DNA from 2 places in the Stenotrophomonas sp. 63632_Sma genome. Region 1 is predicted to be linked to the other one. Evidence: predicted binding sites of a transcription regulator. Region 1 holds the regulator's gene; the other holds the start of a gene.
The links. The regulator FliA, encoded in region 1, starts transcription of late flagellar genes. The targets are predictions, from matches to a motif close to TAAAGTTTNNCNNNCNNNGGCCGATAA.
Positions count from the first base shown of each region.

Region 1 (7,614 bases):
GCGCGGCGGCTTCCGGATCGATCAGGCCCTTCTCGCGGGCCTTGGCACGCAGCTTTTCCGGGTCGATGCCGGCGCCATCGTCCTGCACCTCGATGCTGACGTAGTCGCCTTCCTGCTGTGCGGACAGGCGCACATGGCCCATCCGTGGCTTGCCCTGTGCCTCGCGCAGGTCGGGCATTTCCACGCCATGGTCGATGGCGTTGCGGACCAGGTGCACCAGCGGGTCGGCCAGCGCTTCCACCAAGTTGCGGTCGAGCTCGGTCTCGGCGCCGATCAGTTCCAGGTCCACTTCCTTCTTCAGCGAGCGGGCGACGTCGCGGGCAACCTTGGGGAAGCGCGAGAACACCTTGCCCACCGGCTGCATGCGGGTGCGCATCACTGCCGACTGCAGGCGGGCGGTGGCGATATCCAGAGTGGACACGGCCCGGTCCAGCTCTTCATCGCGCAGGCGTGCACGCAGGGTCTTGAGCCGATTGCGTGACAGCACCAGTTCGCCGATCAGGTTGACGATCGCGTCCAGGCGCTTGGTGTCCACGCGCACGGTATGTTCGGCCTCGGCCAGCGGCTTGGCGGCCGGCTTCGCCACCGGTGCCGGTGCGGCGACCGGGCGCGGCGCTGCGATCGGGGCCGGTGCCACCACGGCCGCAGGCTTGGTGCCCGGTGCCGCGCCACCGTGCAGCTGGTCGAGCAGGGCTTCGAACTCGTCTTCGCTGATCAGTCCGTCGTCGGCCTTCTTCGCCGGTGCGACCGCGGTCGGGGCATTGCCGCCGTGCAGCTGGTCGAGCAGGGCCTCGAACTCATCATCGGTGATCAGGTCACTGCCACCGGCGGCGGGCGCAGCGGCGGCTGCCGCCGGGGCGGTGGCGCCACCGTGTACATCGAACTGCGCGATCAGCTCGGGGGGCGCGTAGCCCGGTTCGGTACCCGAGGACACTGCATCCAGCATCGACTGCAGGTAATCCAGCGATTGCTGGGCCGCGTCGAAGTGGTGGGCCTGCAGCACGGCCTGGCCGGCACGTGCGGCGCCCAGCGCCTCTTCAGCGGCATGGCACAGCTCGACCATGGCGGTGACGCCGAGGAAGCCGGCGCCGCCCTTGAGCGTGTGGTAGCCACGGAACACCGCGTTGAGCTGATCGCTGTCCTGCGGTGCCTGCTCCAGCGACACCAGCTGTTCGCCGAGGCGATCCAGGATCTCCTGCGCCTCGATGATGAAATCGGCAGTGATGTCGTCGGATACCGCGCTCATGCTTACAGCCCCAGATCCGACAACAGGTCGTCGGCGTCGTTCTGCGAGACCGCGTGGCGGTCCAGTCCCTTCAGTGCCGGCCCGGCCAGTTCCGGGTCGGTGCGATGCTGTTCCGGCGGCAGGCCGAGCGCGCCGAAGCCTTCGTGCACGCGGCGGACGATGCCGACCACGCGACGGATGATCTGCCCGGTCAGGTCCTGGTAGCTCTGGGTCAGGGCGATCTCGGTCAGGTTGTGGCGGATGCGCTCGAGCTGCGCGTCCTGGCCCGGCTGCAGGCCTTCGGCGCGCAGCTGTTCGGTCAGGCTGCGGCATTCCTCGGCCAGGTCCAGGGTGCGGTGCGTGGCCTGTTCGGTCATCGCCACCACGTGGTCCAGTCGCGCGCAGGCGTCGTCCAGTTCGCCGGCTTCGCTCGGCACGGTCGGCAGTTCGCCCAGCGCCTGTCCCAGCTCGCGGGCCAGCCGCGAGAGGCCGCTCATCATCGGCTGCGTGCGCAGCGCGACCAGCCCGTCGATGCGCTGCCGCCAGGCGGCCTCGTCACCGGATTCGAGCGCGTCCAGGGCCTCCTGCAGGCGCAGGGCGAGGGCGTTCTTGTCGACCGTGGTATCCATCAGGCGCTGGCCGCCAGGCGTTCGAAGATCTTGCCGAGCTTCTCTTCCAGCGTCTGCGCGGTGAACGGCTTGATGATGTAGCCGTTCACGCCGCTCTGGGCGGCTTCGATGATCTGCTCGCGCTTGGCTTCTGCCGTGACCATCAGCACCGGCAGGGTCTTCAGCTTGGCATCGGCACGGATGGCCTTGAGCAGCTCGATGCCGGTCATCACCGGCATGTTCCAGTCGGTGACCACGAAATCGAACGGCTGGCTCTGCAGCAGCGACAGCGCGGCATGCCCGTCCTCGGCTTCGGCGGTATTGGTGAAGCCCAGATCGCCCAGCAGGTTCTTGACGATTCGACGCATGGTCGAGAAGTCGTCGACGATCAGGATGCGCATGTTCTTGTTCAAAGCAGAATTCCTTTGTTGTTCATTCCGGACGGCCGGGGGCAGCCGCCTCGGGGATGTTCATTCTTCGAGGCCTGCGTCGGCAGCCTCGAACAGCTTCAGCCGGCCGCGCAGGCGCAGTACCGCCTGGCCGTGGATCTGGCAGACCCGCGACTCGCTCACGCCGAGCACCGCGCCGATCTCCTTCAGGTTCAGTTCCTGCTCGTAGTACAGCGAGAGCACCAGTTGTTCGCGCTCGGGCAGGTGGCCGATGGCCTTGCCCAGCTCGCGACCGAACTCACCGCGCTCCAGTACCTGCTGCGGGGTCGGCCCGCCCTGGGCGACGGTGTCCAGCTCGCCCTGGTCCTCGATGCGCGATTCCAGGCTCAGCACCTGGCCACGTGCAGCGTCTTCCATCAGCCGCAGGTACTCAGGCAGCGGCATCTCCATCGCGGCGGCCACTTCAGTGGCGCTGGCGGCACGGCCACTGCTCTGTTCCAGGCGGCGGATGGTGGCGGCGGCATCACGTGCACGGCGGTGCACCGAGCGCGGGACCCAGTCACCACGGCGGATCTCGTCGATCATCGAACCACGGATGCGGATCGAGGCGTAGGTCTCGAAAGAAGCACCCTGGTCGGCGTCATAGCTGCGCGAGGCTTCGATCAGGCCCATCATGCCGGCCTGGATCAGGTCGTCGACCTCGACGCTGGCCGGCAGGCGCGCGGCCAGGTGGTGGGCGATGCGCCGCACCAGGTCCGAATGCTGGGCGATGACTTCGTTTGCAGCCGAGCGCTGCACTTCCCTGTACTGGGCTGCGCCTTTCATGCCGTCACCCCACGCTGCTTGAGGATGCGTTCGAGGAAGAACTCGACGCCGCCACGCGGTTCGGTCGGCGCCTGCCAGCGCGCGGTACGGCGCGCGATCTCGGTGATCGCCAGCGCCGCCGGGCTGGACGGATAGGCCTTCACCACCGGCTGCTGGCGCTGCACCGACAGGCGCAGCCAGTCATCCTGCGGCACGCAGCCGAGGTAGTTCAGCGAGACATCGGCAAGGAACTTCTCGCAGACGCGGGTCAGCTTTTCGTACAGCACGCGGCCCTCGTTCGGGTCGCGCACCATGTTGGCCACCACCTGGATGCGGTCCACGCCGCGCTCGCGCGACAGCACCTTGATCAGTGCGTAGGCGTCGGTGATCGAGGCCGGCTCGTCACAGACCACCACCACGGTGTCCTGTGCGGCCTGGCAGAAGGTCAGCACGCCATCGGTGATGCCCGCGGCAGTGTCCACCACCATGATGTCCAGCTCGCGCTCCAGCTCGGAGAACACGTTGACCAGGCCAACGTGCTCAGCCGGGGCCAGCTCGGCCATGTGCCGGCGGCCGGATGCGGCCGGGACCACCAGTACGCCGTTCGGGCCTTCGACGATGACGTCGTCCAGCGAACAGCGCCCGGCGACCAGGTCGGCCAGGGTAAAGGTGGGGTTCAGGCCCAGGATCACGTCGATGTTGGCCAGGCCGAGGTCGGCGTCCAGCAGCAGCGTGCGCTTGCCCATGCCAGCCAGGGCCACGGCCAGGTTGGCCGACACATTCGTCTTGCCCACGCCGCCCTTGCCGCCAGTGACCGCAATGGTGCGCACAGGGCCGAGCGGCTCGCTGCGGGTGGCCGACAGCGGGAAGGTCTTGGTCAGCTTGGCGTACTCACGCGACGGCATGGTTCAACTCCGGGTTGCAGGGCATATCGGCCGCGCGGCGCAAATCTTCAAGGCGAAGTACAAGATTGGCTGCACTGGCCCGGTGCAGGTCCTCCGGGACGTCCTGGCCATCGGTCACCCAGGTGATCGGCAGGGCATGGTCCACGGCCACCGACAGGGCGTTGCCGAAGCGGCCGGTCTCGTCCAGCTTGCTCAGTACCAGGCCCTGCAGGTTGGCGGCGCCGAAGCGGCGGACCACCTCGTCCATGTCGCCGAAGCTGGTGTTGGCCGGCAGCACCAGCAGGGTGCGGACCTGGCGGGCGGCACGCAGCCACTGCAGCTGGGCGGCCAGGGCGCGGTCGCGCGGGCCCAGGCCGGCGGTGTCGATCAGCACCAGCTTGTAGTCCTTCAGGCGTTCCAGCAGCTGGTCCAGGTCGGTGCCGCTGTTGGCCTCGTGCACCGCGATGCCGAGCTGGCGGCCGTAGCCGTACAGCTGCTCGCGGGCACCGATGCGGGTGGTGTCGGTGGTGACCAGGGCCACGTCACGCGGCGCGTGCTTCTCGGCGAAGCGCGAGGCCAGCTTGGCGATGGTGGTGGTCTTGCCGGCGCCGGTCGGTCCGACCAGTGCGATCACACCACCTTCTTCCAGCGGGTCGACCGGGGCGATCGGCAGCTTGCGCGAAATCAGCCCCAGCATCAGGCCGCGGCCTCGATGGGCCTCGGTCTCCAGCGGGATCTGCATGGCCACGTCGCGGGCCAGGCCGGCATCGAAGCCATACTCGTCCATCAGGTCCAGCGCGGTGGCGCGCACCGGGCAGCCGCGCAGGCGCTCGTCGGTGAAGCGGTTCATCTCGCGCTCGATCACATGGCGCATGCCGGCCACTTCCTGGCGCAGCTGGCGGATCTCGGCGTCGTCCTGGGCCACCAGGGTCAGTGCCGGGGCTGGGGCCAGCACGGGGGCAGCGCCGGTTTCGTCGCTGGCTTCGACCGGTGCCGGTTCGCTGGCGACGATCCCGGGTTGCGCTTCGGTCACGGCAGCGGTAGGCAGCGGCGGCGGCTGCACGGCCGACGCCGCGCATTCGTGATGCGTCTCGTGCGGCGGGTCGATCTGGAAGCGGGCGCGGTTGGCCGGTGCGGCGGTGCTGGGCGCCGGTGCGACGATGGCTTCGGCGAACGGAGCGAAGGGCTGATCCGGCAGCGCCGGTTCGTTGACGGCGGCGCGTGCCAGGGTGGCGGCGAAGCCGGTGCTGCCGCGGGTCGGCACGATCTCGTCGGCGCTGTCCAGGGTGCGGCCGGTGGCGCCGACCGCAGCGCGGGCGAGGGCAGCCACGGCCGAGGTGGTTGCGGCGACCGGTTCCGGTGCCGGGGTGTTGCTGCGGCGGCGGGTGACCGCGGCGATCACCGCGTCGGCGGCGGTGCGCGGCTTCGGCGCCGGCGGCGGAGCGATGTCACGACGCGAGGCTTCCAGTGCACGCTGCACGGCGCTCTCGTCGTAGTTGGCGGCGGCGACGATCTCGATGCCTTCCTCGATCCGGCGGTTGGACAGGATCACGGCGTCAGGACCATGTTCCTTGCGCACCAGGTTCATGGCCGAGCGCATGTCGGCGGCGACGAATCGTTTGATTTTCATGCTGTGGTCACGGGACGAAGACGGCGGGGTGGCGGTCGGAGAACTCGGGTGGTCGGTGGTCTGCACGGTGCGGGTTCCCCTTGGTATCTGTCTGTTGCGTTGGTTCGAAAGTGGTGTCTGTTTTCTGGCGCATCGGAGGGCGGCGTCAGCTGATCGTTCCGACCAGCTTCAGGCGCTTGTCCTCCGGCACCTCGCTGTAGGCCAGGACCGACAGCGACGGAACGCTGTGGCGGACCAGGCGGGCCAGCGCGGCACGCACCGGGCCAGGTACCAGCACGACCGCGGGCTCGTTGCGGGCTTCCTGCTTGCTGACACATTCGGCCAGGCTCTGGTGCAGTCGCTCAGCGAGTCCGGGTTCCAGCGCGGCGCCGTTGCCCTGCGTGGACTCCTGCAAGACACGTTCCAATTGTGGGTTGAGCGTGAACACCGGCAGCTCCGCCGACATTCCGGCGATCTCCTGCACGATGAAACGACCCAGCGCGGTGCGCACCGCGGCGGTCAGTACGGCCGGGTCCTGGCTGTTCGGAGCGTGTTCGACCAGTGCTTCGGCGATCTTGCGCAGCTGGCGGATTGGAATGCGCTCGACCAGCAGGTTCTGCAACACGCGCACCACCGCCGACAGCGGCAGCGCCTTCGGCGTCAGATCTTCGACGAGCTTGGGCGCGCTCTTGGCCAGGTTGGCCAGCAGGTGCTGCACTTCCTCGTGGCCGAGCAGCTCGGGCGCGTGTTCGCGGATCAGGTGCGACAGATGGGTGGCGACCACGGTGGCCGGATCGACCACGGTGTAGCCCAGCGTTTCGGCCTGGGCACGCTGGTGCGGTTGGATCCAGGTCGCGTCCAGGCCGAACGCGGGGTCCTTGCCGGCGATGCCTTCCAGCGCGCCGAGCGCGCTGCCCGGGTCCAGTGCCAGCTCGCGGTCCGGATGGATCTCGGCGGTGGCCACCGGTACGCCGTGCACCAGCACGCGGTAGCCGTTGGCCGGCAGTTCCAGGTTGTCGCGGATGTGCACCGACGGGATCAGGAAGCCGACGTCCTGGGTCAGCTTGCGCCGCACGCCCTTGATGCGTGCCATCAGTTCGCCGCCCTGGCTGCTGTCCACCAGCGGAATCAGCCGGTAGCCGACCTCCAGGCCCAGCGGATCGACCGGGCGCAGTTCGTCCCAGCTCAGTTCGGCAGTCGGAGCCGGCGCGGCCGGGCGGCCGAGTGCGTTGAGCGCGGCAGCGTCATTGCCTGCGGCTGCCGGATCGGTGGCCGCGGCCTTGCCCTTGCGGTAGACCTTCCAGGCGATGAAGCCGAGGATCGCGGACAGTGTCAGGAAAGCGACGTTGGGCATGCCCGGCACCAGGCCGACCACGCCGATGATGCCGGCGGTGATCGCCAGCGCACGGTACTGCCCGAACACCTGGCCGGTCATGGCCTGGGCCATGTCCTGCGAGCGCGAGGCGCGTGTGACCAGCATGGCCACGGCGCTGGAGACCAGCAGCGCCGGCAGCTGCGCCACCAGGCCATCACCAATCGACAGCAGGGTGTAGGTGGCAGCGGCATCGCCAAACGGCATGCCATGCTGCAGCACGCCTACGGCCAGGCCGCCGAGCATGTTGATGAACAGGATCAGGATGCCGGCAATGGCATCACCACGGATGAACTTGCTGGCACCATCCATCGCGCCGTAGAAATCGGCTTCCTCGCGGACTTCCTCGCGGCGCAGCTTGGCTTCTTCACGCGTCAGCAAACCGGCGTTGAGGTCGGCGTCGATCGCCATCTGCTTGCCGGGCATCGCGTCGAGGATGAAGCGCGCGGTCACTTCCGAGACGCGGCCGGCGCCCTTGGTGATGACCACGAAGTTGATGATGGTCAGGATCGCGAACACCACGATGCCCACTGCGTAGTTGCCGCCGATCACGAATTCGCCGAACGCGGCGATGACCTTGCCCGCGGCGTCGTGGCCGTTCTGGCCGTTCAGCAGGATGACGCGGGTGGAGGCGACGTTCAGCGCCAGCCGCAGCATGGTGGTGATCAGCAGCACGATCGGGAAGATCGTGAAATCCAGTGGGCGCTTCACGTAGACCACCGC
Region 1 covers NZ_CM151220.1:2,154,023-2,161,636, forward strand. Annotated here, with positions in the region: gene ACZK45_RS09950 (chemotaxis protein CheA) at 1-1,246, opposite strand, end outside; gene ACZK45_RS09955 (protein phosphatase CheZ) at 1,249-1,854, opposite strand; gene cheY (chemotaxis response regulator CheY) at 1,854-2,246, opposite strand; gene ACZK45_RS09965 (RNA polymerase sigma factor FliA) at 2,304-3,047, opposite strand; gene ACZK45_RS09970 (MinD/ParA family ATP-binding protein) at 3,044-3,931, opposite strand; gene flhF (flagellar biosynthesis GTPase FlhF) at 3,918-5,540, opposite strand; gene flhA (flagellar biosynthesis protein FlhA) at 5,686-7,614, opposite strand, start outside.

Region 2 (7,614 bases), 860 kb from region 1:
AACCAGCGTGGCCTGTCCCATGACATCCAGGTGATCGAGCGCTCGTTGCAGCAGCTCGGGCACACGGTGACGGTCAGCCGTCTGGACGCGGTGCGCAATGGGGGGGCCTGGAAGCTCCGCGGGATGCGCCTGCGCAGGCTGCTGGCCTCGTGGCTGAGCCTGGGGCGCACGCCGGCCCGGTTCGACATCAACATCTCGCTGGAGCATGTCCGGCCGGCAAGCTTCGGACTGGCCGAGGTCAATCTGTTGATTCCGAATCCGGAATGGGTGTCCGCACGCAGCCTGCGGATCCTGCCGCGGTTCGATGCGTTGTTGACCAAGACCGAAGACGCCACGCGCATCTTCAACGCACTGGGCATGCGCGCGCTGGAAGTCGGTTTCTGCAGCCGTGACCGCTACGACCCGGCGGTGCCGCGCAGGCCGCGCACTTTCCTGCATGCGGCCGGTACCAGCCGCATGAAGGGGACGGCAACGCTGGTCGAGGTCTGGAAGCGCCATCCGGAGTGGCCCTTGCTGACCATCCTGCGCGGCGGCCCTTCGGACGAAGATGAGGGCGGGGCCGCGAACCTGCGGATCGTCCGCGAGCGGCTGCCCGACCAGGAGGTGCAGCGCCTGCAGAACGAACATGCGTTCCACCTGTGCCTGTCGCAGACCGAAGGCTGGGGCCATTACCTGGTGGAAGCGATGAGCTGCGGGGCGGTGGTGATCACCTGCGATGGCGCGCCGATGAACCAGATGATCGACGACAGCCGCGGCATCCTGGTTGACGCGCACGAGGGCGAGCCCTGTCATCTGTCCAGGACCTGGCATGTGGATGAGAAGGCGCTGGAACAGGCCGTCGAGCGTGCGCTGGCGATGGATGAGGCCGAGTGGACCCGGCTGGGCGCCAATGCACGCGCATGGCACCTGGCCAGCGAAGTGGCGTTCCCACGCCGGCTGGGCGAGGCCCTGGCCAAGCTTTGAGTTGATGCGGCTGGTTGCTGCAGAGTGCTCAGCCTGGCACCAGGGTGATCTGCGGATGGCTGCCGAAGATCTCCATGACGATCTCGAAGTAGGTCTGTCCCTGGCCAAGTGACAGTGCCGTCAACTGAGCGTGGATGGCCGGACCGTTGAACCTGCCGCCCTGATCGAGTTTCGACTGCAGCCAGGCGCGTGTGGTCTCGCGGCCCAGTGCCTCGCGGCTGTGGGCGATGTCGCGCCACACCACCGTGGCGGTGGCATGACCGGCGAGCGCGCCGTAGCCCCCGTGCAGCAGGTCATCAAGCGCGTCCAGGCTTGCGCCCAGCTGCCAGTCTTCGTCGGCCATGAACACACGATTGATTTCCACGTAGAGGCTGGCGATGTCGTTGATGGACGCGCCTTCGATGTGCAGGATCCGTGTCATCTGCAGACTGTAGCCCTCCGGGGCGACGGTTGTGTCCGGCGCAGATAATCCGGGCCGCCCTGGATGGGGTGGCGTTATTATGGTGTTAATCCTGCGTGATTTTCATCGGACGCTGGCGTGTCAGCGCTATTCGATAAGGATATGGCGCCATTATCGGTCGCCGCATTTTCTGACTGCCTGCACAGTTCCATATATTTGGATCGGTCCATATATAAAGTCCCGTAAAGTTTCCCTCCGCTGCGCCGCCATCGAACGTACGGCCACGATCAAGGGAATTGAGATGCTTGCCTTACGTAATCTCCGTGTGGGATCCCGGCTTGGCGCCGGCTTCGGTCTGCTGCTGCTGTTCATCATGGCCATCGTCGGCCTGGTGCTGTATGGGAATCAGCTGAAATCCGCCCAGTTCGAGAAAGTGGTGGACGTCAACATGGTGAAGATGCGCCTGTTGAATGACATGCTTGATACCAACAACGCGGTGCTGATGCATCGTCGCCTGATGGTGATCAAGCGGGGTGACGAGTTCGACAAGGATTACCAGCGTGCCCAGGAGTTGTCGCGGACCTATGACGGTATCTGGGCCAAGTACATCAAGATTCCGCGTGACGCTACCGGCGATACCCTGGTCGCGCGCATCGAGGCGGCCCGCAAGGCCACCGATGCATCAACCCAGCAATTGCATGAGCGCATGAAGGCGGGGGATTTCGATGGTGCAGCGAAGGAGCTGCTGGCCGAGCACGGATTGGCAACGGCCTGGAATGAATCCATTTCGGCCCTGCTGCGCCACCAGGAAGCACTGACCGAACGCAGCCGCGAAGAGTACCGCGCAACCGAATCGTGGACCGGCACGCTGTCGATCGCGTTCGGGGCACTGAGCCTGTTGCTGGGGACGTTGGCGGCCTGGGCGATCACCCGCAGCCTGACCCGCCCGCTGGAAGGAGCGGTGAAGCTGGCCGACGGCATCGCCAGTGGCCGCCTGGACAGCAGCATCGACGCCACCGGCAACGATGAGGTGACCCAGCTGCTGAAGTCGATGCAGCGCATGCAGGCACAGCTGCAGTCGGTGATGGCGGCACAGGGGGAGCTGGCCCGCCAGCACGATGCCGGCAGCCTCAGCTACCGCATGGACGAGAGCGCGTTCCCCGGTGACTACGGGCGCATGGTGCATGAGACCAATGCGCTGGTTGGATCGCACGTGCAGGTACAGAACCGGCTGATCGAGGTGATGAAACACTACGCACGCGGCGATCTGTCGGTGGACATGGACCCGCTGCCCGGCGAGAAGGCGGCGATCACCCAGGCGATGGACGAAACCAAGTCCAGCCTGTCGGCGATCAACAGCGAGATCCGCCGGTTGGCGACAGCGGCTGCGGCAGGCGACTTCAGCCTGCGCGGCGACGAAGATCGCTTCGCCTATGATTTCCGCGACATGGTGGCTGGGCTCAATCGCCTGATGCAGACCACCGACGAGAACCTGGTGCAGGTCTCGACCCTGCTGCAGGCCATCTCGCGCGGCGACCTGACCGTGCGCATGCAGGGTGATTTCCATGGCGTGTTCGCGCGCATGCGTGATGACTGCAATGCCACCGTCGACCAGCTCAAGCAGATCGTCGGCCGCATCCAGTCCAGCGCCTCCAGCATCAATCTGGCCGCAGGTGAAATCGCTTCGGGCAACACCGACCTGTCGCGGCGTACCGAACAGCAGGCGGCAAACCTGGAAGAAACGGCAGCATCGATGGAGGAACTGACCTCCACCGTGAAGCAGAATGCCGAGCATGCACGGCAGGCCAACCAATTGGCCATCGGCGCGCATGGTGTTGCCTCCCAGGGCGGTGAAGTGGTGGGCCAGGTGGTCACCACGATGTCGGCCATCGAGGCATCGTCGAAGAAAATCGCCGAGATCATCAGCGTCATCGACGGCATCGCCTTCCAGACCAATATCCTCGCGCTGAACGCGGCGGTCGAAGCTGCGCGTGCCGGCGAGCAGGGCAGGGGCTTTGCAGTGGTGGCCAGCGAAGTGCGTACGCTGGCGCAGCGCTCGGCGGGGGCGGCCAAGGAGATCAAGGGGCTGATCGAGGATTCGGTCGGCAAGGTCGCCGACGGCTCGGCGCTGGTCCGCCAGGCGGGCACCACGATGGGCGAGATCGTGGCCTCGGTGCAGCGCGTGACCGACATCATGGCCGATATCTCTGCTGCCTCCCAGGAGCAGAGCTCGGGCATCGAACAGGTCAACCAGGCGGTGGTGCAGATGGATGAGACCACGCAGCAGAATGCGGCGCTTGTAGAAGAGGCCAGTGCGGCGGCACGCTCGATGGAGGAGCAGGCCAACCTGCTGGCCGAGGCGGTTTCGGTGTTCCGCACGGGGGCGGTGACCGCCGCCGCCGCGGTGCGCCCGGCGCTGGCTGCCGTGGCGGCATCGGTTGCGCCGGTACGCCGGCCCGCGGTGCTGTCGCCGCGGATCGAGCCGACGCTGGCCGCCAATGCGGGTGGTTGGGAAGAGTTCTAGAAGAGGGCAAGGCCGGCAGGGAGACGGCGCCCATCGCGACGGCTGGTCGCGATGGGCGCGGATTTCTTCCTGAACGTGCGATGGCCGATGAAGTGGCGGACACGCGCATTTCACTTCCGGTTGCCAACCGCGGGAGGACACTGGCGCCATACCGGAACTCAGGAGATGGCCATGAAGACCTCGACCCGATTGCTTGTGCTGGGCACCCTGCTGGCAGCTTCGTCGGTGGCCGGCGCGCAGACCTATGGCCCGCGCGATGAGGGACGCAAGTTCAACGACGGCAGCCGCGTGGTCTGCAAGAACGTGGAAGTGCAGCGCAACTCGCGCGATCCGAACCGCATCACGGGTACCGCTACCGGCGCGGTGATCGGCGGCCTGCTCGGCAACCAGGTAGGTGGCGGCAACGGCAAGAAGCTGGCCACCGTGGCAGGCGCCGTTGCAGGTGGTGCGGCCGGTCGCCAGATCCAGGGCAACAGCCAGCAGAAGAACGGCGACCGCGTGGTGGAACGTCGCTGCGAACGCGTCTACCGCTGATTGACCGACCTGGTTGGCCCTTCCACGATGCAGTATCCGAACGCCGGCCTCGCGCCGGCGTTCTTCGTTGCAGGAAAAGGGGACGGAGGGGATTAAGTCGTAATTCCCCAAACCGGCCGCTTACGACTTAATCCCCTCCGTCCCCTTTTTTGCGAGGAGGCGCCAGCTGGCGAGGCTGCCGTAGAGCAGCAGCAGGGCGGTGAGGGTGATCAGTTCGTGGCTGACTTCGGTCAGGCGGGCGTCCATCTGGTTCAGGCGCACCATCAGGTTGATGCCCGAGGTGGTCGGCAGAAGCTGCGCAAGCCAGACCAGCGGTTGTGGCGTCATCACCGCCGGCCACGACAGGTTGGCCAGGAAGAACAGCGGGATCGAGGTGGCGATGATGTACTGGAAGGCGCGTTCGCGGGTTCGGAAGAAGCTGCCGACGAACAGGCCGAAGGCCACGGTGGCGGCGATGAACAAGGTGCCGCCGAGCAGCTGGCCCAATGGGTTGCCGCCGCGCGGATAGTCCTGCACCCAGGCGGTGAAGCCGGCGTAGTAGAACAGGCCGAACAGGCCGATCAGGCCGAAGCCCAGTGCCATGCCGGCCAGCGTCGGCAGGTCGAAGCGCAGGCGCCGGCCGAGCGCGAGACGACGGCCGCCGAGCAGGACGCCGATGCCCATCAGCAGCGTCTGGTGCACGATCAGCTCGGCCACGCCGGGCACGATGGCGCTGCCGTAGCCTTCCTGGGTGTTGTACAGCGGGCGCTGCACCAGGGTCACCGGTGGTGCCTGCGGCGCGCCCATGAAGGCGGCCTGGCCGACCACCGCCTCACGTCCGAACGCACCCAGTGCATCGGCCACGCTGCCCAGCACCCAGCTGGCGCGGCCCAGGTAGGCGCCGTTGCCGAGCAGCACCAGCTTGGCCGGGTGGCCGCGCAGGATGTCGCGCTCCAGGTTGGCCGGGATCAGCACGATGCCTTCGGCATGACCGGCTTCCAGCTGCTGGCGCGCGCTGTTGATGTCCGCAGGCTGCCCGACCACGCGTGCGACCCGCAACGCGTCGAGCTTCCGCAGCAGCTCGCGGCTGGTCGCGCTGTGGTCTTCGTCCACCACCAGTACCGGCAGGTTGCCGGCCACCTGGTGGCGATACGCGGCCGGGTAGAAGAACGAGTACAGGATCACCGCGCCGACCATCACCACGATCGCATAGCGGTCGCACAGCACCGCCATCAGGGTCTGCCGCAGACTGCGCCACAGTGCGCTCATGCGTCGGCTCCTGCCGGTTGTGCGGCTTCGGGCGTGCGCGCGAAGGCAATCAGGCGCAGGCCACCGATGCCGCCAGCCACCACTGACATCAGCAGCAACGTGGCCAGCGGCCATACCGAAACCTGCAGCGGCGAACCGATGAACTGTTGCTGGGTCTGCAGCTTGATGTAGGCGCTCAATGGCAGCAGCTGGTGCCAGATGCGGGTGAACAACGGGCCGTCCAGCACCGGGAAGGTGGCGCTGGAGAACGCCAGTGCAGTACCGATGCTGAGGCCGACCGCGGACAGCGCGGTACCCATGTCGCGGGTGACGCCGACGAAGAACAACGCGTAGGCGGCAGTAGCCAGGTAGAACAGAGGTTGTGCGAGCAGCAGCATGAGCACGCTGCCCGCCACGCCATCGCCGCGCAGCCAGGCGAGGTAGCCGATGCCGAGTGCGCCATACAGCGAGAACAGCAGGATGTACGGCGCGACCTTGCCGGCAATCGCCGGCCACGGCGTGCGGCCCAGCCAGGCGGGCAGGGTGCTGTCGCGGATTTCGCGGCCGAGGCTGCCGGCCACCGCAAGCGCCAGTACCAGTGACAGCACCGCCGGGAAGATCAGCGGCAGCAGGAACAGTTCGTAGCTGCGCGCCGGGTTGTACAGGATGTCCGACTGCACCGCGATCGGTGCCGCACGCAGCTTGCCCGGGCCGACCTGCAGGCCGATGCGCTCGCGCAGCAGGCGTGCGTTCCAGGCCGAGACCGCGTCGCCGATATCGCGCGCTGCGGACTGGCCGGTGGTCATGTAGGTGGCGTTGTAATAGGCGAACACCGTGCCCTGGCGTCCACGCAACGCCTGCCGGGTGACATCGCGCGGCACCAGTACGATGGCGAATACATCCAGCCGACGCAGCTGCGAACGTGCATCTTGCATGTCCGCAGGCTGGCTGGCGATGCGCACGCCGGGGCTGGCATCGAGCATGCGCAGCAGCAGGCGGCTGTCGCTGCTGTGGTCGAGGTCGACCACGGCGATCGGGATGTCGCGCATCACCGAGGGCGTGAACATCCACGCCATCACGGCCAGCATCAGCAGCGGCAGCAGGGTGACCAGCAGCAGGTCGGCGCGGTTGCCGCGCAGCGACCGCAGCTCGCGCCGCCAGCTGGCGGCGAAGCTGCTGCTGTCGGGGCTCAGTGCTGGGGCCATGCGAACAGCACGCTCATGCCGGGGCGGAAGCCCTCGATGCGGCGTACCGGGCGCACCCGCACCTCGAAGCTGCGGACGTCGTAGCCGGACGACTGGCGGGTGGTACGCCAGGTTGCATAGTCGCCGGCCGGGTTGATGAAGTAGACCTCGAATTCGCCGTCCTGGCCGAGCGCCGGCACGCTGCCGCGCAGCTTGCTGCCGACCTTCAGGCCCTGCATCTGCGATTCGCGCAGGTTCATCGCCACCCACATGCGGTCGATGTCGACCAGGGTGAACACCGGGTAGCCGGCCGGTACCAGTTCGCCGGGGTCGGCCATGCGCTTGTTGATCTCGCCCGCCACCGGCGCGCGCCCTTCCACTTCGACACGTGCGGCGTTGACTTCGGCCACCGCGCCCTGTGCCTGTTGCACCTGGCCCTGCGCGGCACGCTTGTCCTGCTCGCGTGCGCCGGCCAGCGCCATGTCGTACTGCGCGCGGGCGGCACGGGCCAGTTCGCGCGAGCTGGTGGCCTGGGCGTGCGCTTCATCGCGCTTCTGCCGGGTCATCACCCCTTCGTTGAACAGGTTCTGCACGCGCTGGTAGGTCGCTTCAGCCAGCGTCGCACCGGCTTCAGCCCGCTTCCAGTTCGCTTCAGCGGCGCGGATGTCTTCGCTGCGCGCACCTTCGTCGGCCTTGTCGGCCACCGCCTGTGCGGCGGCCAATGCGCCGTGCGCCTGTTGCTCCTTGGCGGCCACTTCGGGGCTGTCGAGCAGGAACAGCAC
Region 2 covers NZ_CM151220.1:1,296,118-1,303,731, forward strand. Annotated here, with positions in the region: gene ACZK45_RS05950 (glycosyltransferase) at 1-963, shown strand, start outside; gene ACZK45_RS05955 (barstar family protein) at 992-1,384, opposite strand; gene ACZK45_RS05960 (methyl-accepting chemotaxis protein) at 1,665-3,887, shown strand; gene ACZK45_RS05965 (glycine zipper 2TM domain-containing protein) at 4,053-4,421, shown strand; gene ACZK45_RS05970 (ABC transporter permease) at 4,542-5,669, opposite strand; gene ACZK45_RS05975 (ABC transporter permease) at 5,666-6,853, opposite strand; gene ACZK45_RS05980 (HlyD family secretion protein) at 6,838-7,614, opposite strand, start outside.
Region 2: the regulator FliA is predicted to act here: its motif matches at 1,607-1,633, upstream of ACZK45_RS05960 (methyl-accepting chemotaxis protein).